3 regions of the Pedococcus sp. P2_E4 genome follow, and region 1 is predicted to be linked to each of the others. Evidence: predicted binding sites of a transcription regulator. Region 1 holds the regulator's gene; each other region holds the start of a gene.

Region 1 (5,280 bases):
CCGATCGAGGCGCCGCCACCGGGGCCGCCGACGGTGGCACCGCCACCACCGACCGAGACGCCGGGAGCGGGCGACGAGCCGCCACCGACGACAGGGGCACCCGGGACGGTGATCCCTCCTGACGACGACGTCGTGCTGGACGACCCTGAAGGGCCGGCCGTCCCCGTGCTGCCGGCGGTCGTGAGCGAGCTCGGCAGGGCGGCGGGTCCGAAGCTGGCCGTGTCGATGCCGGAGCAGTGCGACCCGCAGGCCGCGAGGCGGCGTGCAGCGGTCTGCTGGCTGTCGCTCAGCAGCGCCTCGAGCTGACCCAGGCGCGGCAGTGCGGCAGCCGGGACCTCGGTGCGCAGCGCGTCGACCTGGGGCAGGGCGCGGGCCGTGAAGTCGCGCAGCGCCAGCAGGGCCTGCGGGTTGCCGGTCTCGACCCAGGCGGCATCGAGGTCGCGCTGGCCCGCGCGAACGCTGTCGATCGCGCCCTGCAGTGCCGTGTTGATGTCCTCGGCGTCGGGCTGGGAGCGGTCGGCGAGGTCGCGGGCATCCGAGATGTGGCTCTGCGCCTGGGTGAGGTGGGTCGTGCCGCGCTCGAAGTCGCTGTCGGCGAGGCGGACGGCGACGCCGTCGAGCCAGCCCTTCACGGCATACAGGCTGTCGCCGGGGACCGCGCTGCGGGAGGCGATGCCCACGATGCTGCCCACGACGAGCGCGGAGGCGGCTGCTCCGGCGAGGGCGCGGGGGAGCCCGCGACCCACGACCACGACGACCGGGCCGCCGCGCGCCGCGGCACGGCGCGAGGCGGCAGCACGGGCCGCCGCGAGACTCGGCGTGGGCAGGGTGGCTGCCTCGGCCATGAGCCGTTCGCGCAGGGCGACCACGAAGTCGGGGTCCGGCGTCGCGCCGGGTGCCCTCGAGCCCACGGCCACGAGGTGCTGGCTGGTCGCGACGAACGCCGCGAGCTGCTCGTCGGAGATCCGTTCGCCCTCGAGGGCGCGCTGGAACCGGTCGGCCGGTCGGCTGATCACACGCATGCCGAAACCTCGCTCCCCAGCCCTGCTGTCACCGCTGCCGCGGCCTGTCGTACTGAGAACGAGGTCCGAGCCAGGAAGTTACGCACCGATCCGTCGCGAAATCCACGGTCCTCGGCCACGGCGGGGCGGGGGTCACAGGGCGACATCGGCGAGCTCCCGGTGGAGGGCCCGCACGGCCCGCAGCTGGAGCTGCTTGACGGCGCCCTCGGACTTGCCGAGGACCTTGGCGGTCTCGGCCAGCGAGAGCCCCTGCAGGAAGCGGAGCACGACACACTCGGCCTGCTCGGGCTTGAGCCCCTTGACGGCCTGGAGGAGCCGCTCGTTGCGCAGCCGGTCGAGGACCTCGTTGTCCGGGGCCGCCTCGACCCGAGGGTCTGCGTCGAGCATGTCGGCGGTCGAGACCTCCATGCGGAACCGGGCCGACTTGGCGTTGTCGGTGATCAGGTTGCGGGCGATGGTGATGAACCACGCCGCGATGTCACGGCCCTGCCAGGAGAAGGAGTCCATCCGTCGCAGGGCCCGCAGGAACGTCTCCGAGGTGATGTCCTCGGCCAGCTGCGAGCCACCCACGCGGACGTAGACATACCGGTAGACGACGTCGACGTAGCGCTCGTAGAGCATGCCGAACGCCTCGGCGTCGCCCCGCTGGGCCAGCTCGACCAGGGCGGAGATGCGTTCGAAGTCCTGGGGAGCCTCGCCGGGTCCGAACCCCGCCCGGGCTGCCGACGAGCCGTCGCCGGCCCCACCGGACAGCATCCCGGCCTCACCGGCGACGCTGAGCAGCGTCCGCAGCGAGGTCAGGAAGTCGGCGGTGGCCGCGTGCAGGCCGTGGGGGTCAGTGGCGTGGTGGCGGGAAAGGCCAGGGCCGGCGACCGCGACGGGGACCAGCTGGTATGCCGGGGCAGGACGAAGCCCCGCGAGCGGGCTCGCGGCGCTGCGAAGACTCCGTGACCGGATGGGGGTACCTCCTGACGGAGAGTCAGTTTCCCCGAAATCTGCCCACTTGTCAGGAGACCTGCGCCACATCGCCGGTTCGTCCCATGGCAAACAGGTCCGAAGGAGCGCCTCCGCACGCCAACAGTGCTGAGACGAGGTCGTCGCAGCCTGGTCGAGGGTCCGGACGGGACCTGCCGCCCGGCCTACGCTGGTCAGGTGCCAGACACTCCCAGCGCCGTGACCCCGCGGGTCACCCTCATCGGCAAACCGGGCTGCCACCTGTGCGACGACGCGCGGCAGGTCATCGCCCGGGTGGCCGCGGAGCTCGGGGTGGCCTGGGACGAGGTGTCGATCCTGGAGGACCGGGTCCTCGCGGAGCAGTACGCCGAGCAGATCCCGGTGACGCTGGTCGACGGACGTCAGCACGACTACTGGCGCGTCGACGAGGCCAGGCTGCGCGCCGCCCTGACGGGCTGACCAGCCCCTTGCCGAGCCGCCCGGAGCACCCCCGAGTGACGTGGCTCACGCCTGGCGTGGGACGACCGCTTGTGACTTTGTGCATCCGTTCACAAAAGCGTAATCTGACGGGGCTCCAGTCCGCTCCAGCCAGGCGTGGACCGACCGTGAAGAGAAGGAGCCGGATCCATCGTGTCAGCCGACCCGAGCGCTCGTCGGGGCATTCCCGACGCCACGGTCGCACGGCTACCCGAATACCTCCGGGCCCTGACCGGTCTGGCCGAGCGCGGCATCACGTCCGTCTCGTCCGAGGAGCTCGCGTCCGCGGCCGGTGTCCGCAGCGCCAAGCTCCGCAAGGACCTGTCCCACCTCGGCTCCTACGGCGTCCGCGGTGTGGGCTACGAGGTGGACCACCTCGCCTACCAGATCTCGCGTGAGCTCGGCCTCACCCAGGACTGGGCCGTGGCCATCGTCGGCATGGGCAACCTCGGTCACGCGCTCGCGGCCTACAGCGGCTTCGCGACGCGGGGCTTCCGGGTCGTGGCCCTGCTCGACCAGGACGAGACCCTGCACGGCGAGCAGATCGCCGGGCTGGCGGTGCAGCCGATGGACTCCCTCGGCTCCCTCGTGCGCGAGCAGCGGCTCGCGATCGGAGTGATCGCCACCCCGGCCGCCTCCGCGCAAGCCGTCTGTGACCAGCTCGTCGAGGCCGGCGTGCGCTCGATCCTCAACTTCGCGCCCTGCGTGCTCGTGGTGCCCGACGACGTCGACGTCCGCAAGGTCGACCTGTCGACCGAGCTGCAGATCCTTGCTTTCCACGAGCAGCGCAAGGCGCTCGCCGCGGGTGGCGGCTTCGACGCCGTGCCGCAGGTGGTGAACCGGTGAGCCTCGTCGTGCTCGGGCTGTCCCACCACACGGCCCCCGTCCCGCTGCTCGAGGCCATGTCCCTCGACCAGGGCGGCCGCGCCGCGCTCGCGGCCGGGCTGGTCCGCCGCGACAACCTCTCCGAGGCGATCGTCGTGTCCACCTGCAACCGCACCGAGGTCTATGCCGAGTCGGCCACCTTCCACGGTGCCGTGACCGACATCGCCGACGCCCTGACCGAGGTCACCGGGGTCTCCGCCGACGACCTGCGCGACCACCTCTACGTGCACTACGAGGACCGCGCCATCGCCCACGCGTTCACCGTCGCCTGCGGGCTCGACTCGATGGCCGTCGGTGAGGCCCAGATCCTGGGTCAGATGCGGACGGCTCTGCGTGAGGGCCAGAAGGCCGGTCACGCGGGCCCGGCGCTCAACGGCCTGTTCCAGCAGGCCCTGCGGGTGGGCAAGCGCGCCCACACCGAGACCGGGATCGACTCGGTCAGCGTCTCGCTCGTCGAGGCCGGGCTGGCGGTGGCCGAGCGCGAGCTGGGTCCGTTGGGCGGCCTGCACGTCCTGGTCGTCGGCGCCGGCGGCATGAGCTCGCTCGCCGCGACCACCGTCTCCCGTCGCGGCGCGGGCTCGCTCACCATCGTCAACCGCACCCTGGCCAAGGCCGTCCGCCTGGCCGAGCGCACCGGGGCCACGGCGCGGCCTCTGGCCGAGGTCGACCGGGCGCTCGCGGGCGCCGACGTCGTCATCTCGTGCACCGGCTCGACGGGCGTCGTGGTCGACCTCGCCACCGCCGGCGACGCCCAGGTGGCTCGCGCCGGTCGTCCGCAGGTCTACGTCGACCTCGCGCTGCCCCACGACGTGGCTCCCGAGGTGGCGTCCCTCAGCGGCGTCACGCTCGCGGGGCTGGCGTCCCTGGGCGAGCAGCTGTCGGGCGGCACGACCCCTCCCCAGGTGCGCGAGGTCGCCGACCTCGTCATCGGCGAGGTCGCCTCCTACCTCACCGCGCGCGCCGCGGAGTCCGTGGCGCCGACGGTGGCCGCCTTGCGGTCGCACGCTGCCGACGTCGTCGACGCCGAGCTGGCCCGCCTCGACCAGCGCCTGCAGACGCTCGACCAGGACAGCCGCGATGCCGTCCACCTCGCGGTGCACCGCATCGTCGAGAAGCTGCTCCACACGCCCACCGTGCGGGTCAAGGAGCTGGCGATCGACGGACAGGGCGACGACTACGCCCAGGCGCTGCGCCAGCTGTTCGACCTGCGCCCCGGCCAGGCCGTCACCTCCTCCGTGCCGCCCGAGACGGGAGGTATGCCGTGAGTGCCGCCCCTGTGACGACCGGCACCACCCTGCGCCTGGGCACCCGGCGCAGTGCGCTGGCGACGACCCAGTCCACCTGGGTCGCCGACCGGCTGCGCGCCCTGGGCCACACCGTCGAGCTCGTCGAGATCGTCACCGAGGGCGACACGTCCACCGCGTCGCTGAGCACCCTGGGCGGCACCGGCGTGTTCGCCGCAGCCTTGCGTCGAGCCCTGCTCGCCGGCGAGGTCGACCTCGCGGTGCACTCGCTCAAGGACCTGCCCACGACCCCCGAGCCGGGGCTGGTCGTCGCCGCCATCCCCCAGCGCGAGGACCCCCGTGACGTCCTCGTCAGCCACAGCGGCGCCACCGTCGGCGAGCTGCCCGCCGGGGCCGTCGTCGGCACGGGGTCCCCCCGGCGCGTGGCCCAGCTCGCCGCCCTGGGCCTCGGCCTGGAGTTCAAGGACATCCGCGGCAACGTCGACACCCGCATCGCCCTGGCCCGCGACGGCGCCCTCGACGGGGTCGTCCTCGCCCGCGCAGGCCTGGCTCGGCTGGGGCGCCTCGACGAGGTGGCCGAGACGATCGACCCGCTGCAGGTGCTGCCCGCGCCCGGCCAGGGAGCCCTGGCCGTCGAGTGCCGCGAGGACGACCCGTCCACGGTGGCGTTGCTCGCCGCGCTCGACGACGCCGACACC
Region 2 (8,424 bases), on a different contig from region 1:
CGTCGTGCGGGGTAGGCCGTACTTGGTCGCCAGCCGCATGACCTCGGGGTTGCCGATCATCTTGGCGAAGTAGCGACCCAGCGTGTAGTAGCCGCCGAGGGCGTCGGCCATGACCGTCGGGTAGGACTGCAGGACGCGCTCGCGCTGGGCGTCGGTGGTGCGGGCGAACGCCTGCGCGATGACCTCGGCGGCGAGCCGGCCCGACTCCATCGCATAGGCGATGCCCTCGCCGTTGAACGGGTTGACCATGCCGCCGGCGTCGCCGACCAGGAGCAGGCCGTTGTCGTAGTGCGGCTGCCGGTTGAAGCCCATCGGCAGCGCGGCGCCACGGATCGGGCCGACCATGGTCTCGTCGTTGTAGGTCCAGTCCTGGGGCATGGTCGCGACCCAGCGACGCATGACGTCCTTGTAGTCGGTCTTGCCGAAGGCGCTGGAGGTGTTGAGGATGCCGAGGCCGACGTTCGAGGTGCCGTCGCCGACGCCGAAGATCCAGCCGTAGCCCGGCAGGAGGACCTTCTTGCCGGCGTCGTCGGTCGACCACAGCTCGAGCCAGGACTCGAGGTAGTCGTCGTCGTGGCGCGGGCTCGTGTAGTAGGTGCGGACGGCGACGCCCATGGGGCGGTCCTCGCGCTTCTCGCGACCCATCGACAGGGACAGCCTCGAGGAGTTGCCGTCGGCCGCGACGACGAGCGGGGCGGTGTAGCGCAGCTCGGGCCCGGTGGAGCGCCCCTTGTCGTCGACGGCCTTGGCGGTGACCCCGACGATCGCGCCCGACCCGTCGAGGATCGGGCCGGTCACGTTGGTGGACTCGCGCAGCCGCGCGCCGTGCTTCACCGCGTGCCGGGCGAGGATGTCGTCGAAGTCCTGGCGGGTGCGGACCAGCCCGTACGGGGGGAACGACGCGAGGTCCGGCCACGGCAGCGACAGGCGCATCCCGCCACCGATGATCCGCAGGCCGTGGTTCTTGATCCAGCCGTCCTCCTCGGGGGTGGGGATCCCGAGGGTGATGAGCTCCTTGACGGCGCGGGGCGTCAGGCCGTCCCCGCAGACCTTCTCGCGCGGGAAGCTGGTCTTCTCGAGCAGGAGGACGTCCAGCCCGCTCATCGCGAGGTAGGCCGCGGTGGCTGACCCGCCGGGCCCCGCACCGACGACGATCACGTCGGCCGTCTCGGTCGCCGGGGTGGTCACGCCAGCCCCGCTGATGGTCTCTGTCACGCCTGCCTCACACGCTTGTGAACAACTTCACGAACTTCAAATGCGGAGTCTATTCCCGCCCGGCCTCCCGGTCACCAGTGAGGCGAACCTAACCCGCTCGCGACCCCCGTGCCGAGGTCAGGCGAGCGGCTTGGTGCCCCGGTGCAGGGCCACGATGCCGCCGGTCAGGTTGCGCCACGCCACCTCGGTCCAGCCCGCCCGCTGGACGGTGGCGGCCAGGGCGCGCTGGTCGGGCCACGCCTGGATCGACTCGGCGAGGTAGACGTACGACTCGGGGTTGCTGCTCACCTTGCGCGCGATCGGCGGCAGGGAGCGCATGAGGTACTCGGAGTAGACCTTGCGGAAGGCCGCGTTGACCGGCTGGCTGAACTCGCAGACCACGAGGCGGCCACCCGGCCTGGTCACCCGCAGGAACTCCCCGAGCGCCGCGTCGACGCTGGCGACGTTGCGCAGGCCGAACGACATCGTCACGGCGTCGAAGCTGTCGTCGGCGAACGGCAGCCGCATGGCGTCGGCGGCCGTGAAGCCCAGGTCGGACCGGCGACGGTTGCCCACGCGCAGCATGCCCAGCGAGAAGTCCGCCGGCACGACGTTGACGCCTGCAGCCGCGAACGGCTCGCTGCTCGTGCCGGTGCCCGCGGCGATGTCGAGGACCGTCTCGCCCGGCTGCGCGGCCACGGCCTTGAGGACCGCCCGGCGCCACAGCCGGTCCTGCCCCAGCGACAGGACGTCGTTGGTCAGGTCGTACTTGCCCGCCACGTCGTCGAACATCGCGGCGACGTCGCGGGGGTCCTTGTCCAGGCTGGCGCGGCTCATGGCGACATCCTCGCACCCGCCGAGGCGACCTCCTGTCGCGGACCGCACCCACCCCCGCCGTAGGCTTTCCCCGACATGACCAGCCTCCCCGCGCCCGCGAGCCAGCCACGCGGCATACCCGTCGTCGCCCGCACCGTGGCACTCGACGACCCCGGTGCGCTGCTCGCGCTGCTGCCCGACGCGGCCGACCCGCGCGAGCTCGCGAGCTGGGTGCGCCGTGGCGAGGGACTCGTCGGCTGGGGCCGCGCCCTGGAGTTCACCGCCCACGGCCCGGACCGGTTCGCCGCCGCCGAGCGCTGGTGGCGCTCGCTGGTCGAGAACGCCGTCGTGCGCGACGACGTCCGTCTCCCCGGCACCGGCCCGGTCACCTTCGGGTCGGTCTCGTATGCCGCGGACTCGCCCGTCGGGGCCACGCTCGTCGTGCCCGAGGTCGTCGTGGGCGCCCGCGACGGCCGCTGGTGGGTGACCTCGATCGGCACCGACTCCGAGCTGCCGCCGCCGGTCGTGCCGCACCCGTCGACGCCGCGCTCGCCCCAGGGGGTCGCCTTCGCCGACGGCGCCCTGTCGCCCACGCAGTGGGCCGGGTCGGTCTCGCGTGCCGTCCAGCGGATCACCGACGGCGAGCTCGACAAGGTCGTCCTCGCCCGCGACCTGCGGGTGAGCGCCGACGAGTCGATCGACCCGCGCTGGCTGCTCTCCCGGCTCGCCGAGCGCTACGACACGACGTGGGTGTTCTCGGTCGACGGGCTCGTGGGCGCCACCCCCGAGATGCTGGTGCGCCTCGAGAAGGGCCTGGTCACCTCACGGGTGCTGGCCGGCACGATCCGCCGCACCGGCGACGACGAGCACGACCTCGCGCTGGCCGCCTCGCTGGCCCGCTCGAGCAAGGACCTCGAGGAGCACGAGTACGCGGTCAGGTCGGTCGCCGACGCCCTGCGCCCGCACTGCTCGTCGATGAACGTCCCTGAGTCGCCGTTCGTCCTGCACCTGTCCAACGTGATGCACCTCGCCACCGACGTCGCCGGTGTCCTCGCCGACGACGCGACGTCCCTCAGCCTTGCCGCGTCCCTGCACCCCAGCGCCGCCGTGTGCGGCACCCCGTCGGCGGTGGCCGACCGGGTCATCGGCGAGCTCGAGGGCATGGACCGGGGGCGCTACGCCGGCCCGGTGGGCTGGATGGACGCCTCCGGTGACGGCGAGTGGGGCATCGCGTTGCGCTGCGGGGCGTTCGAGCCCGGCGACGCCTCGGCGATGCGGCTGTTCGCCGGGTGCGGCATCGTCGCCGGGTCCGACCCCGAGTCCGAGGTCGCCGAGTCCGACGCCAAGCTCGTCCCGATGCGCGACGCCCTGACCGACACCGACCTCGTCCAGGCCTCATGAGCCACGAGCTCGCCCCGAACCCCGTCGACGCCGTGGTGTTCGACCTCGGCAACGTCCTCATCCGCTGGGACCCGGCGCCGGCCATCGCCGCGGCCGTGGGCCAGGAGCGCGCCGCGGCCTTCCTCGCCGACGAGGCCTTCGACTTCGGGGCCTGGAACACCGCGAACGACTTCGGCCGCCCGATCGCCGAGGCCGAGGAGTCGGCCGTGGCCGCCCACCCTCACCTCGCCGAGGAGATCCGCGCCTACCGCGCCAACTTCGACGCCTCGATGGTCGAGCAGATCGAGGGCACGGTCGCGATCCTGCGCGAGCTGCACGAGGCCGAGGTGCCCCTGTTCGCGCTGACGAACTGGTCGGCAGAGCTGTTCCCGCGGGCCCTCGACCGCTTCGAGTTCCTCGACCTGTTCGAGGACATCATCGTGTCCGGCGAGGAGGGCGTCGGGAAGCCCGACCCCGAGATCTTCGAGGTGCTCGAGGAGCGGATCAGGCACCGGGGCGGGCTCGACGACAGCATCTTCATCGACGACAGCGCCACCAACGTGATGGCGGCGCTCGAGGCGGGGCTGGACGCGATCCGCTTCACCGATCCCGAGACGCTTCGTGAGGACCTCGTCGTCCGAGGCCTGCCGCTGCGCCCGACCCACTGAGGCGGGGCGGGCGCAGCGGGCCGGTACACACCTAGCCCGCGCTGGGCTGTGGGCTCGGTGGGGCGGCGCTGCTCTCGACCACCCCGGTGTGGGACCGGCTGGCGTTGCGGAACCCCGTGCCCTCCTCGCCCTCGGCGACCGGGGTCGAGGGACCGGTCCCGCCGCCCGGGCTGCCAGAGCCGTCACCTCCGCCTCGTTGGAACCCCTTGAGGATCATGCCGATGAAGCTCGGCTTGCCCTGCGACTTGCTGTAGACGTCGAAGGCGACGGCGCCGAGCAGCACCAGGCCCTTGATGATCTGGACGAAGTTCGAGTCGACGCTGAGGTTGGCGAGGCCGAGGTTGAGGACCCCCATGACGAGGCCACCGATCATCGAGCCCGTGACCGTGCCGACGCCCCCCGCGACGGCTGCGCCGCCGACGAAGACCGCCGCGATCGCGTCGAGCTCGAAGTTCACCCCGTCCTTGGGGTTCGCCGCATTGAGGTATGCCGTGAAGACCATGCCCGCGATGGCGGCCAGGAAGCCCATGTTCACCATGACGAACATGTCGACGCGACGGGTGTCGACCCCGGAGAGCCGTGCGGCGTTGGAGTTGCCGCCGACCGCGTAGATGTGGCGACCGAGGACGGTCCGCTGCGTGATGAACGTGTAGAGGATGACCAGGCCACCGAGGATGAGCCCGACGACCGGGACTCCCTTGTAGGAAGCCAGCAGCAGTCCGAACATGAGCAGCAGCCCACAGATGACGACGAGCTTGAGGACCGAGATCACCAGCCGCGGGACCGCGATGCCGTAGCTGCGCAGCTCGGACCGCTTCTTGAGCTCCAGCCAGACGATGACGGCGACGGCCAGCAGCGTGAGGACCAGCGTGGGGTTGTGGTAGCCGGTCACCGGCCCCATCTCGGGGATGTACCCGTTGGCGATCTTCTGGAACGACTCGGGCACCGGGATGCTCTCGGCGTTGAGGATCATCAGGTCCAGACCGCGGAAGAGCAGCATGCCGGCGAGGGTCACGATGAAGGCGGGAATCCCGACATACGCCACCCAGAAGCCCTGCCACACCCCGACGAGGCACCCGAGGGCGAGGCCCAGGAGGATGGCCGCCGGCCACGGCAGGTCGAAGCGCTGCATCGACAGCGCCACGGTGGCACCGACGAAGGCCGACACCGAGCCGACCGACAGGTCGATGTGCCCGGCGATGATGACCATCACCATGCCGATCGCAAGGATGAGGATGTAGCCGTTCTGGACCAGCAGCGACGTGACGTTGCGTGGCTGGAGGAACAGGCCGTCGGTGAGGATCTGGAACATCACGACGAGCAGCAGCAGGGCGATCATCATCCCGTACTGGCGGATGTTGCCGCTCATGCTCCGGCGGATCTCACTGAGCAGCGACGGAGCAGGGGCTGCTGGCTCCTCCACGCGCTCGGGTGCGGTCTGGGTGGCCATGGTCAGTCTGCCTTTCGCTGGGTCATGTAGCGCATGAGCGTTTCCTGGTCCGCGCGCTCGCGCGGGACATCGGCGGTGATGACGCCGGCGGAGAGGGTGTAGATGCGGTCGCAGAGGCCGAGCAGCTCGGGGAGCTCGGATGAGATCACGAGCACGCCCCGGCCGCTGTCCGCGAGCTGGTTGATGATCTCGTAGATCTCGTACTTGGCCCCGACGTCGATGCCGCGGGTGGGCTCGTCGAGGATCAGGACGTCGGGCTCGGTGAACATCCACTTCCCGAGGACGACCTTCTGCTGGTTGCCGCCGGAGAGCTTCCCGACGCCGGACTCGACCGACGGGGTCTTGATGTTCATGCTCGTGCGGTAGCGGTTGGCCGCGACGACCTCCGCGCGTTCGTCGACCACGCCGCGTCGACGGATCTTCTTGAGCCCCGCAGCCGTGATCGACACCTTGACGCTGTCGAGGAGGTTCAGCCCGAGGCTCTTGCGGTCCTCGGTGACGTAGGCGAGCCCGGCGTCGATCGCCTGCTGGACGGTGTTGGCCTTGACGGCGCGTCCCTCCTTGACCAGCTCGCCGCTCACCTTGTGTCCGTAGGACTGGCCGAACACGCTGCGGGCGAGCTCGGTGCGACCGGCGCCCATCAGTCCCGCGAGGCCGACGATCTCTCCTCGCCGGATGGTCAGGGACGCGCCCTTGACGATGAGGCGTCCGGAGTCCTCGGGGTGACCGACCGACCAGTCACGGATCTCGAGCAGGGTCTCGCCGATCGAGGGCTCGTGCGGGGGGAAGCGGTGGTCGAGGTCGCGTCCCACCATGCCGCGGATGATGCGGTCCTCGTTGATCTCCCCACGGGTGATGTCGAGGGTCTCGATCGTGCGGCCGTCCCGGATGATGGTGATGGAGTCCGCGATCTCCTCGATCTCGCCCAGCTTGTGGGAGATCATGATCGAGGTGATCCCCTTGGCCTTGAGGCCGAGCAGGAGGTCGAGCAGGTGCCGCGAGTCGGTGTCGTTGAGGGCGGCAGTCGGCTCGTCCAGGATGAGGAGCTTGACGTCCTTGGCCAGCGCCTTGGCGATCTCGACCAGCTGCTGCTTGCCGATGCCGATCGCGCGGATCGGGGTGTCCGGGTCCTCGCGGAGCCCCACCCGGGCGAGCAGCTCGAGCGCGCGCTGTCGCGCGACGAGCCAGTTGATGACCCCACCCCTGCCCTGCTCGTTGCCGAGGAACAGGTTCTCGAGGATGGACAGCTCCGGGACCAGGGCCAGCTCCTGGTGGATGATCACGATGCCCGCGCTCTCGCTCTCGCGGATGCCCTTGAACTCGCAGGGCTGGCCCTCGAAGTCAATGTCGCCGGTGTAGCTGCCGTACGGGTACACACCCGAGAGCACCTTCATCAGGGTCGACTTGCCGGCGCCGTTCTCGCCGCAGATCGCGTGGATCTCGCCGCGCGCCACCTCAAGGCTCACGTCCGACAGCGCCTTGACGCCGGGGAACACCTTGGTGATGGAGCGCATCGACAGGATGGGATCGCTCATCGTCACGCCTCGTTGCATGGGTCTGGATGGGTGGGTCGTTCGGGTCCTGCGGTGGCCCTTGGAACCCGGTGGCGGCGGCACGCGAGACGCCGCCACCACCGGGCGATCAGGGTGGTGCTACTTCAGCTGGTCGTCGGTGTAGTACTTGGCGTCGAGGAGGATCTGCTTGATGTTCTCCTTGTCGGCCGCCACCGGCTCGAGCAGCTGGGTCGGGACCTTCTTGACGCCGTTGTCGTAGGACTCGGTGTCGTTGACGGTCACGGTCTTCTTGTCGGCGATCTCCTGGATCATCTTCACCGTGGCCTGGGCCAGGTCACGGGTGTTCTTGAAGACGGTGGAGTACTGCTCACCCGCGAGGATGGACTTGACCGACTCGAGCTCGGCGTCCTGGCCGGTCACGACCGGGAGCTTCTTGCCGCCGCTGCCGTAGCCGCTGCCCTTGAGGGCCGCGATGATGCCGCGGGACAGGCCGTCGTACGGCGACAGGACCCCGTTGACGTCGGCCTTCGAGTAGGCCTTGGTCAGGACGTTCTCCATGCGCTTCTTGGCGACGGCAGCGTCCCAGCGCAGGGTCGCCACGGTCTTGAAGTCCGTCTCGCCCGACGCGATCTTGATGTCACCCGAGTCGATCTTCGGCTTGAGGACCTCCATCGCGCCGTTGAAGAAGAAGGTCGCGTTGTTGTCGTCCGGCGACCCGGCGAAGAGCTCGACGTTCCACGGCTTCGGGGCACCGCTGGCCTCGAGGCCCTTCAGGAGGGACTCGGCCTGGAGCTTGCCGACCTTGAGGTTGTCGAAGGTCGTGTAGTAGTCGACGGCGTCGGTGTCACGGAGCAGCCGGTCGTAGGCGATGACGGGGATGCCCGCGTCCTTGGCCTCCTTGAGCGCACCCTTGAGGGCGGTGCCGTCGATCGAGGCGACGACGAGGACCTGGTTGGCCTTGGTCACCATGTCGTTGACCTGGGTGACCTGGGTGGGGATGTCGTCGTTCGCGTACTGGAGGTTGACCTTGTAGCCGGCCGCCTCGAGCTGCTGCTTGATGTAGTTGCCGTCCTTGATCCATCGCTCGGACGTCTTGGTCGGCATCGCGACCCCGATCGTGCCCTTGCCGGACGCGGCGGACCCGCCGCCCGAGGTGCCGTCGGTCTGCCGGCCGCAGGCGCTCAGGCCGACAGCCAGGGCACCGACCGCGAGAGCCGCAATCATTCTGCGCACCACTGTGTGCTCCATTCTGTGCAAGTCAACCTGCGCTGTTGCCGGCTGATCGAGTGTCCTGCGTGTGCTGCTGCGTGCCTTCACCAACCCTCAGGAAAGGCCCTGGGCGAGTCGGTGGTAGGCGTTGTTCCACCGCAGCTCCTGGGCGAACCCACGAGTCGTGGTGGAG
Region 3 (8,424 bases), on a different contig from region 1:
GACCTCGCCGGGCCTCGGGGTGTGGCCGGGCTGAGGGGTGCGACGGTCTCCCGGCTCCAGCTCATCGACCTCGGCACGGCGCTGGCCGACGAGCTGGGCATCGTCGTCACCGACTGACGCGACACCTCGCTCCATTGGGGGAGCCGGGGCGACCGGCGCTCCGCCAGACTCGTGCCCGTGGCGAGGAGTCCCGGTGTGGGTGCCCAGCGCGTGCCGACCCGGCTCGGGCCGGTGGAGGTGGCCCAGAGCGGCCCGGGCGGCCTGGGCGGCGGGCGGCACGTGCTGCTGTTCCCCGGGGGGCACTGCACGGCCCTCACCCCGGTCGGGCAGGACGTCTACGAGGAGCTCGGGTTCCGGGTCACGACGGTCAGCCGACCGGGATACGGCACGACCGCCGTGGGCCGGTTGACCGCTGCGCAGTTCGTGCCTGCGGTCCGCGACGTCGCCACCTGGCTCGGGGTGGACCGCTTCGACGCCGTGGTCGGAGTGTCCTACGGCGGGCTCCAGGCCCTGCGCACGGCCGTCGACACCGACCTGGCGCAACGGCTCGTCCTGCACAGCTGCGCGCCGTCGACCCTGCAGTTCCCGGACACCCGCCGGGATCGGTGGATGGCGCCCGTGGCGTTCCACCCGCGCATCGAGGCGGCGACCTGGGCCGCCACGCGAGCCATGGTGCGCAGGGACCGCGGACTGCGGCTGATGATGGGCGAGCTCTCGGTGGAGCCGACCGACCAGTGGTTCCTGCGCTGGTCACGGCTCGAGCGCGACCAGGCACGGCAGACGCTCCTGGCGATGCGCTCGGGCAGCGGGTTCGTCCTCGACGTGGGCCAGGGGCGAGCCGCGGGGGCGCAGGAGCGTGAACGGGTCCAGCGCGCGGTCACCGTGCCGACGCTGGTCACGGGTTCACGCACTGACGGCGGAGCGGCCTTCGCGCACGCGCTCGACCTCCACTCGACCATCGGCGGCAGCCAGCTGGTGGAGACCGGCGCCCCCAGCCACTTCGCCTGGATCGGGCCGCCGCGGACCGTCCTGCTCGAGAGCCTGCGCACCTTCCTCGCCGCCTAGCGGACGCAGGCGGACGCAGGCGGACGGCCTGCGCGCCGACCCGGCGGGGCGGCCAACCAGCGCCCGATGCGCCACGCCTACTGGGCCTTGCGGCCCTCGCGCTTGTCCCGAACCGTCATGACGTTGCCCTGGGTGCGGAACTCGAACAGCTCCGTCGCCTTCAGCAGCTTGCTGAGCGAGGCGTACCCGTGGTTGCGCGAGTCGAAGGACGACTGGTTCGAGATGCTGTTCCCGACGGCACCCACGCTGGCCCACCCGTCGTCGTCAGCAGCCCGTTGCACCGCGGCCCGGAGCAGGCGGACGAGGCCGGCGTCCTGCCTCAGCTGGGCGGTCGTCTTGCGCACGGGTGCAGAGGCCGGTTCGGCCCTCGGCGCCGCGGCCTTGGTCGCGGACTTCTTGGTGGCCTTCGTCGCCTTGCCGGCCTTCGCGGTGGTGGCCGCCGTCGCGGGAGCGGCATCAGCGGCGGCCGTAACGGGCGCGTCGTCCAGCTTCACCTCGTCGGGCCCGTCGGGCTCCGCGAGCTGGTCGAGGAAGAGGAACGTGGTGCAGGCCGAGCGGAACGGCTCGGGGGTCTTGCGCTCCCCGAACCCGTAGACGGCAGCACCCTTCTCGCGCAGGTGCATCACGAGCGGCGTGAAGTCGGCGTCCGACGAGACGATCCCGAAGGCGTCCGGGTGGTCGTTGTAGAGCAGGTCCATGGCGTCGACGACCATCGCCATGTCGCTGGCGTTCTTGCCGCGGCTGTAGTCGAACTGCTGGACCGGGCGGATCGCCCGCGAGTGCAGCACCTCGGTCCACGGCCGCAGGCCCGCCTTGTTCCAGTTGCCGTACGCCCGCCGGATGCTGGTCTCGCCGTAGGCGCTCAGCTCGTTGAGGATGAGGTCGATCTTCCTCGCCGACGAGTTGTCGGCGTCGATGAGCAGGGCGATGTGGGCGCGGGAGTCCATGCCGCGACGGTACGGCACCCGTGCCCACCTGACCCTCGCCCCCGGCATACAGTCACAGGCGTGCCGCTGCTCCTGGACCTGACCCCGCTGCGGAGCAACCCGCCCTACCGCCGGTTGTATGCCGGGTTCACCCTCTCGAACGTGGGCTCCCAGATGGCCGTGGTCGCCATCGGGCTGCAGGTCTACGACCTCACCCGCTCCACCGCGGCGGTCGGGATCGTGGGTCTGTGCGCCCTGGTCCCGCTCGTGGTGATGGGCCTGTATGGCGGGACGCTGGTCGACCACTTCGACCGCCGCGTCGTCGGGCTGGTCGCGCAGTCGGTGGCGTTCGTCGCGAGCATCGGGTGCGCCCTGCAGGCCTGGCTGGGCAACACCCACGTGTGGCTGCTCTATGCGTTGGTGGCCCTGTGGAACGGCGCGTTCGCGGTGACGTCTCCCGCGCGTACCTCGATCTACCCACGGATCCTGGAGCGGGAGCTGCTGCCCGCGGCGAACGCGCTGTCGGTGTTCGCCATGAACGCCTCGATGACGGTCGGCCCGCTGCTGGCCGGGGTGCTGGTCGACTGGGGTGGCTTCAAGGCGGCCTACACCGCCGATGCGGTCATCACGACCGCCGCGCTCTGGGGCCTGGCCCGGCTGCCCGCCCTGCCGCCGGAGCCCACGGCGGACGGAGCCGCCCCGACGCGTCCGGGGCTGAGGTCGGTGCTCGACGGGTTCGCCTTCCTGGCGACGCGTCCGAACGTCCGCATGACCTTCCTCGCCGACATCGCCGCGATGCTGCTGGCCCAGCCGCGGGTGCTGTTCCCGGCGGCGGGCGCGGTCATCTTCGGTGGCGGCGCCAAGACCGTCGGCGCCCTGTCGGCGGCCGCTGCGGTGGGTGGCATCCTCGCCATGTTCTTCTCGGGTCGGCTCGGCCAGGTGCGACGGCAGGGCCTGGCGATCCTCGTCTCGATCGTCGGCTGGGGAGCGGCGATCTCGGGCTTCGGGGTCGCCATGCTGGCCGCGGGTGACGTGCTCAGCCGAGGCGCCGCCCTGTGGGTCGGGCTGGTGGCGATGGCCGTCGCCGGCGGGTCCGACTCGGTGAGCGCGGTGTTCCGCACGACGATCCTGCAGGCCGCGACGCCTGACCACCTGCGCGGCCGGCTCCAAGGCGTGTTCATCGTCGTCGTGGCCGGAGGGCCGCGGCTCGGCGAGCTGGCCGGTGGCTTCCTCGCGAGCGGCATCGGCGAGGCGATGACGGCGGTGGTCGGGGGGATCGCGTGCATCGTGGCGATCGGTGTGCTGGCCCGGCTGCAACCCGGCTTCGTGCGCTACGACGCCCGTCACCCGACGCCCTAGCCGCGCTCGCTGGTCAGGCCGAGGCGCCCCGCTGCAGCGCTGCCCGGCGACGCTCGTCGGTCGCGTCCGACATCGCCCACCGCACCGTCGACGTGGCCAGCCCACCCAGCGGTCGACCGACCAGCCGTTCGGTGACCGGCAACCAGGGCAGCCGCAAGGGCAGCCGTGCCCACCGCGGGAGCATCGCGACCGCACCTGCCGCCAGCGCGGCATACCCGGGTCTGGCGGCGAGCGGCAGCGGCGGGTGCACGAGCAGGAAGCGGGCGGCCTCCCGCGCCGCCTCGGTGGACTCGAGCTCGGGGCGGTAGCCCTCGATGCGCTCCCGCAGCGCGGCCACCGTGGTCGGCGGGTCGGGCACCCCGAGCTCCCGCGCGACCACGCCACTCTGCTCGACGTAGCGGTCGGCCTCCTCGGCGGTGAGTGGCGCGACGGCATACCGCTGGTAGGCGGTGAGGAAGCTGTCGGCCTCGGTCACATGCACCCACGTGAGCAGGTGGGGGTCGCCGGCGGAGTAGGGGCGACCGTCGGCCGCCTTGCCCCGCACCCGGTCGTGGATCGAGCGCACCCGGGCGATCTGCTCCTGCGCGTGCTCGACCGTCCCGAACGTCGTCGTGGCGAGGAACTCGCTGGTGCGCTGCAGCCGCCCCCACGGGTCGCCCTTGTAGCCCGAGTGCCCGGCCACCCCCGCCATCGCGAGCGGGTGCAGGGACTGCAGCAGCAGGGCGCGGATCCCGCCCGGGAACATCGCGGCGTCGGCGTGCACCCGCCAGATCGGGTCGTCGGGCGTGAACCAGCGAGGTCCCTCGGCGCCCCAGATGCGCTCGGCCTTGGCGCGGGCGTCGTCGCCGGCGACCTTGGACCGCAGCACCGCGGCAAGCTGGCGCCTGGCCTGGTCGGCCACCGGCGCCAGCGGGGTCATGCCTTGCGCCCGGGACGGGACAGGCGCCGGATCCGCTGTGCCGGGGTGGGCACGTCGGCGGGTCGCACCCGCGTCGCGAGGTCGCTGCGGGCGATCAGCTCGGTGATCGGTGTCGTGGTCGTCGGGTGGGCCGCCACGGGCTCGTCACCCGAGAAGACGACCCAGATCGGCTCGCTGTGGTCGGCCCGGGGGTCGAAGGTCTTGAGGAACGACCCGTCGCGCACGGTGGCGGCGTGCTCGATGGCGCGGCGCCGGGCCTTCTGCCGGTCGAGGGCGGTCTGGGCGGCCTTCATCGCCGGCTCCTTGGCCTGCTGCGCGAGCACGACCACGTGGGGGCCGTACTTCACCCCCCACTTCACGAGGTTGCCGACGGCCTTGCCTTTGCTGGGCATGCTGCCTCCCTGACGGTTGCACTGCCTCACTGACGAATGCTCGAGCCTTCACCCTAATCTCGACCCATGACCCACGTGCAGCGCACCGACTACAGCGGCGACGGGATCTCCGAGGCCGACATCGCGGCGACGCCCTGGCAGCAGGCGCAGCGGTGGGTCGGCGACGCCATTGCGCGTTCCCAGGTCGAGGCCGACGTGCCCGAGCCCCTCGCCCTGTCGGTCGCGACGGTGGATGCCGAGGGACGCCCCAACGTGCGCACCGTGCTCATGCGGTTCTTCGACGAGCGGGGGCCCGGCTTCGTCACCGGGACCGAGTCCACCAAGGCGGTCGAGATCGCCGCGACCGGAGGGATCGCCGCCAGCCTGACGTGGCCCGCGATGTTCCGCGCGATCCGGTTCCGGGGCACGGCGCAGGAGCTGACGCGCGATGAGGTGGCGGGCTACTTCGGCTCGCGTCCGTGGGCGTCGCGCATCTCCGCGTGGGCGTCGCGCCAGTCCCAGCCCATCGAGGGTCGCGCCGGGCTCGAGCAGGCCTACGAGAGGTATGCCGCGCAGTTCCCCGACCACGGCGACCCCACCGACGTGCCCGTCCCCGACTTCTGGGGCGGGTACCGGGTGGTCTGCGACGAGGTGGAGTTCTGGGGTGGGCGGCGCAACCGGCTGCACGACCGGCTGGTGTTCAGCCGCGTGGGCGACGGCTCGCTCGACGACGCCGGCGCCTGGCGTCTGTTCCGCCGCCAGCCCTGACGCGCGCCCCGCGTCCCCGGGGGCCCGCGTCCCCGCGGCCCCGCGGCCCCCGCCTGGCCCACCTGGGTGCGCCTGGCCCATGCATCCTCGTGGGCCAGGCGTTCTACGGTGGGCCCACTAGCTGGCCGCGGTCTCCACCTGGCCGTCGCCGTGCCCGGAGTTGGCGCCCTCGCTGGGCTCTCGTTCCTTGCGCCGCAACAGGAACGACGACAGCGCGAGCAGGATGATCGTGACCGTCAGCAGCCCCATGAGCCGCAGCGTGTCGGCGAACTCGGGTTTGCCCAGCAGGTCCGGGGCCTTGACCGACAGCACGACGATCTCCTTGATCGACGCGATGATGCCCACGAGCAGAAACGGCTCGGCGATCAGCTCGCGTCGCGACAGCGTGGTGCGGACCGCGAAGAGCAGCTCCACCACGATGAAGACCAGCAGCAGCAGGTCGAGGATGTCGGCCGACACCTCCACGACGCTCGAGCCCGACAGGTCGCGGAACTTGCCCACGGTGGCCACCATCACCACGGCGGCAACCGCAAACAGGATCGTGGCCACCACGAGGTAGATGACGTTCTCGGCCCGCTCGATGCCGCGCTCGGTCCAGTCGGTCATGGGGCCCATGCGGGACATCCTCCCGGACCTGCGGTGACGTGGCGACCCCTTCGCTACCCGTCCGTATGGCGGGATGGCCGGAGACTGTCGGCCCCGACGTGGTCACACTTGTGAACTGAATCACAACGCGCGCGTCAGTGTCGCCGTTCGCGCGGTCCGATCTCTCGAACCGTCGCAACCCCTTGGAGCCCTCTTGGCCCTCACCCCCGGTACCCCCGACACCGCCCCCACCCCCCTGCACCCCGTCGTCGCACAGGTCACCGACCGCCTGGCCGCGCGCAGCCGTGCCAGCCGCACGGCATACCTCGAGCGGATCTCGCGCGCCGCCTCCGAGCTGAGCCTGCGCCCCGCGCGCACCGACCTCGGCTGCTCCAACCTCGCCCACGCCGTCGCGGCCTGCGGCGGCAGCGACCGCACCACCATGGCCGCCGACACCGGTGTGAGCCTCGGGATCATCACGTCCTACAACGACATGCTCAGCGCCCACGCGCCCTTCGAGCACTACCCACAGCAGATCAAGACCACCGCTCGCGAGGTCGGCGCGGTGGCCCGGGTCGCCGGCGGGGTCCCCGCCATGTGCGACGGCATCACGCAGGGTCGCGCCGGCATGGAGCTGAGCCTGTTCAGCCGGGACGTCATCGCGATGTCGACCGCCATCGCGCTCAGCCATGACGTCTTCGACGGCACCCTGATGCTCGGTGTCTGCGACAAGATCGTTCCCGGGCTCGTGGCGGGCGCGCTGTCGTTCGGCCACCTGCCCACCGGGCTCGTGCCGGCCGGACCCATGGCGTCGGGTCGCTCCAACGCCGACAAGGCCGAGACGCGCAAGGCGTTCGCCGCCGGCGAGGTCGGGCGCGACGAGCTGCTCGAGAGCGAGGTCGCGTCCTACCACTCGCCCGGCACCTGCACGTTCTACGGCACCGCGAACTCCAACCAGATGCTCATGGACGTCATGGGGCTGCACCTGCCCGGCGCGGCCTTCGTGCACCCCGACGACCCGCTGCGCGACGCCCTGACCGACGCGACCACCCGGCGGGTGGCGCAGATCGCGGCGTCCGACCGGCCGTACGGCATCGGCCAGGTCGTCGACGAGAAGTCCGTCGTCAACGGCGTGGTCGCGCTCCTGGCCACCGGTGGGTCGACGAACCACACCATGCACCTCATCTCGATGGCTGCGGCGGCCGGGATCGACCTGACCTGGGAGGACTTCGACGACCTGTCGGCGGTCGTGCCCTCGGTGGCCCGGATCTACCCCAACGGCCCGGCCGACGTGAACCACTTCCACGCGGCAGGTGGCACGCCGTTCCTCGTGCGCACCCTGCTCGAGTCGGGGCTGGCCCACGAGGACGTCCTGACGCTCGCGGGACCGGGGCTCTCGCTCTACACGCGGCGGCCGGTGCTCGTCGACGGTCGCCTCGAGTTCACCGACATCGCGACGGAGTCCGGCGACCCCGCCGTCCTCCGGCCGGCCAGTGACCCGTTCGCCGCCGACGGCGGCCTCCGGGTCCTCGGCGGCTCGCTGGGCCACGCGGTCATCAAGGTCTCGGCCGTCGCGCCGGAGCACCGGGTGGTCGAGGCGCCGGTGCGCGTCTTCACCGACCAGGTGGGCTTCCTGCAGGCGTTCTCGCGGCGCGAGCTCGACCGTGACGTCGTCGTCGTGATCCGCGAGCAGGGCCCGTCGGCCAACGGCATGCCCGAGCTCCACGCCCTCACCCCGTCGCTCGGGGTCCTCCAGAAGCGCGGGTATGCCGTGGCGCTCGTCACCGACGGCCGGATGAGTGGGGCGTCGGGTGCGATCCCCGCGGCGATCCACGTGACGCCGGAGTCCGTCCACGCGGGCCCGATCTCCAAGCTGCGCGACGGCGACGTCGTGCGCGTGGACTCGGTCGCGGGGCGGCTGGACGTCCTCGTCGACGAGCACGAGTTTGCCGCGCGCCTGCCCTCGCCGCGGGTCACCGAGGACGGCGTCGGCACGGGTCGCGAGCTGTTCGCGTCGATGCGTGCGGCCGTCGGGCGCGCCGACGAGGGCGCCCACGTGTTCGCCAGCCTGGGCCGCACCCACGACCACACCCCCGCACCGTTCCTGACCGAGGAGTCCGCATGACCACCGCCAGCACGCTGGGCGTGGAGCCCGCCCCCATCACGCCCGTCCTGCGGGGCGAGGTCGACGTCCTCGACCTCGCGCCGGTGATCCCGGTCGTCGTGGTGGAGTCCGTCGAGCAGGCGGTCCCGCTGGCGCGGGCCCTGGTGCGCGGCGGCATCCCCGTCATCGAGATCACGCTGCGCAGCGAGGCCGGCCTCGCGGCGATCGAGGCGGTCGCGTCCGAGGTGGAGGGCATGGTCGTCGGCGCCGGTACGGTCGTGTCGCCGGAGCAGGTGCGCCAGGTGCAGGACGCCGGCGCGAAGTTCC

Evidence for each region. Region 1 encodes Rex, which represses fermentation and respiration genes when NADH is low (regulators of the CRP and FNR family bind a similar motif). Its sites were predicted from a motif close to CTTGTGAANNNNTTCACAAG; they were not measured.
Region 2: AC1DV7_RS15900 (geranylgeranyl reductase family protein) is a predicted target of Rex. The motif match lies at 1,230-1,249, and genes of this name have one in related genera.
Region 3: edd (phosphogluconate dehydratase) is a predicted target of Rex. The motif match lies at 6,122-6,141, and genes of this name have one in related genera.

Annotation. Positions count from the first base shown of each region.
Region 1 is NZ_JBFUEO010000029.1:13,465-18,744, forward strand. Features, by position in the region: gene AC1DV7_RS13430 (hypothetical protein) at 1-1,022, opposite strand, end outside; gene AC1DV7_RS13435 (sigma-70 family RNA polymerase sigma factor) at 1,155-2,048, opposite strand; gene AC1DV7_RS13440 (glutaredoxin family protein) at 2,175-2,435, shown strand; gene AC1DV7_RS13445 (redox-sensing transcriptional repressor Rex) at 2,607-3,299, shown strand; gene AC1DV7_RS13450 (glutamyl-tRNA reductase) at 3,296-4,603, shown strand; gene hemC (hydroxymethylbilane synthase) at 4,600-5,280, shown strand, end outside.
Region 2 is NZ_JBFUEO010000045.1:8,492-16,915, reverse strand. Features, by position in the region: gene AC1DV7_RS15900 (geranylgeranyl reductase family protein) at 1-1,215, opposite strand, end outside; gene AC1DV7_RS15895 (demethylmenaquinone methyltransferase) at 1,333-2,031, opposite strand; gene AC1DV7_RS15890 (isochorismate synthase) at 2,107-3,411, shown strand; gene AC1DV7_RS15885 (HAD family hydrolase) at 3,408-4,058, shown strand; gene mmsB (multiple monosaccharide ABC transporter permease) at 4,090-5,508, opposite strand; gene mmsA (multiple monosaccharide ABC transporter ATP-binding protein) at 5,511-7,061, opposite strand; gene chvE (multiple monosaccharide ABC transporter substrate-binding protein) at 7,161-8,246, opposite strand; gene araA (L-arabinose isomerase) at 8,346-8,424, opposite strand, start outside.
Region 3 is NZ_JBFUEO010000042.1:14,735-23,158, forward strand. Features, by position in the region: gene AC1DV7_RS15525 (pentapeptide repeat-containing protein) at 1-117, shown strand, start outside; gene AC1DV7_RS15530 (alpha/beta fold hydrolase) at 178-1,065, shown strand; gene AC1DV7_RS15535 (NYN domain-containing protein) at 1,143-2,012, opposite strand; gene AC1DV7_RS15540 (MFS transporter) at 2,073-3,350, shown strand; gene AC1DV7_RS15545 (oxygenase MpaB family protein) at 3,364-4,269, opposite strand; gene AC1DV7_RS15550 (hypothetical protein) at 4,266-4,661, opposite strand; gene pdxH (pyridoxamine 5'-phosphate oxidase) at 4,728-5,408, shown strand; gene AC1DV7_RS15560 (phosphate-starvation-inducible PsiE family protein) at 5,526-6,023, opposite strand; gene edd (phosphogluconate dehydratase) at 6,208-8,118, shown strand; gene eda (bifunctional 4-hydroxy-2-oxoglutarate aldolase/2-dehydro-3-deoxy-phosphogluconate aldolase) at 8,115-8,424, shown strand, end outside.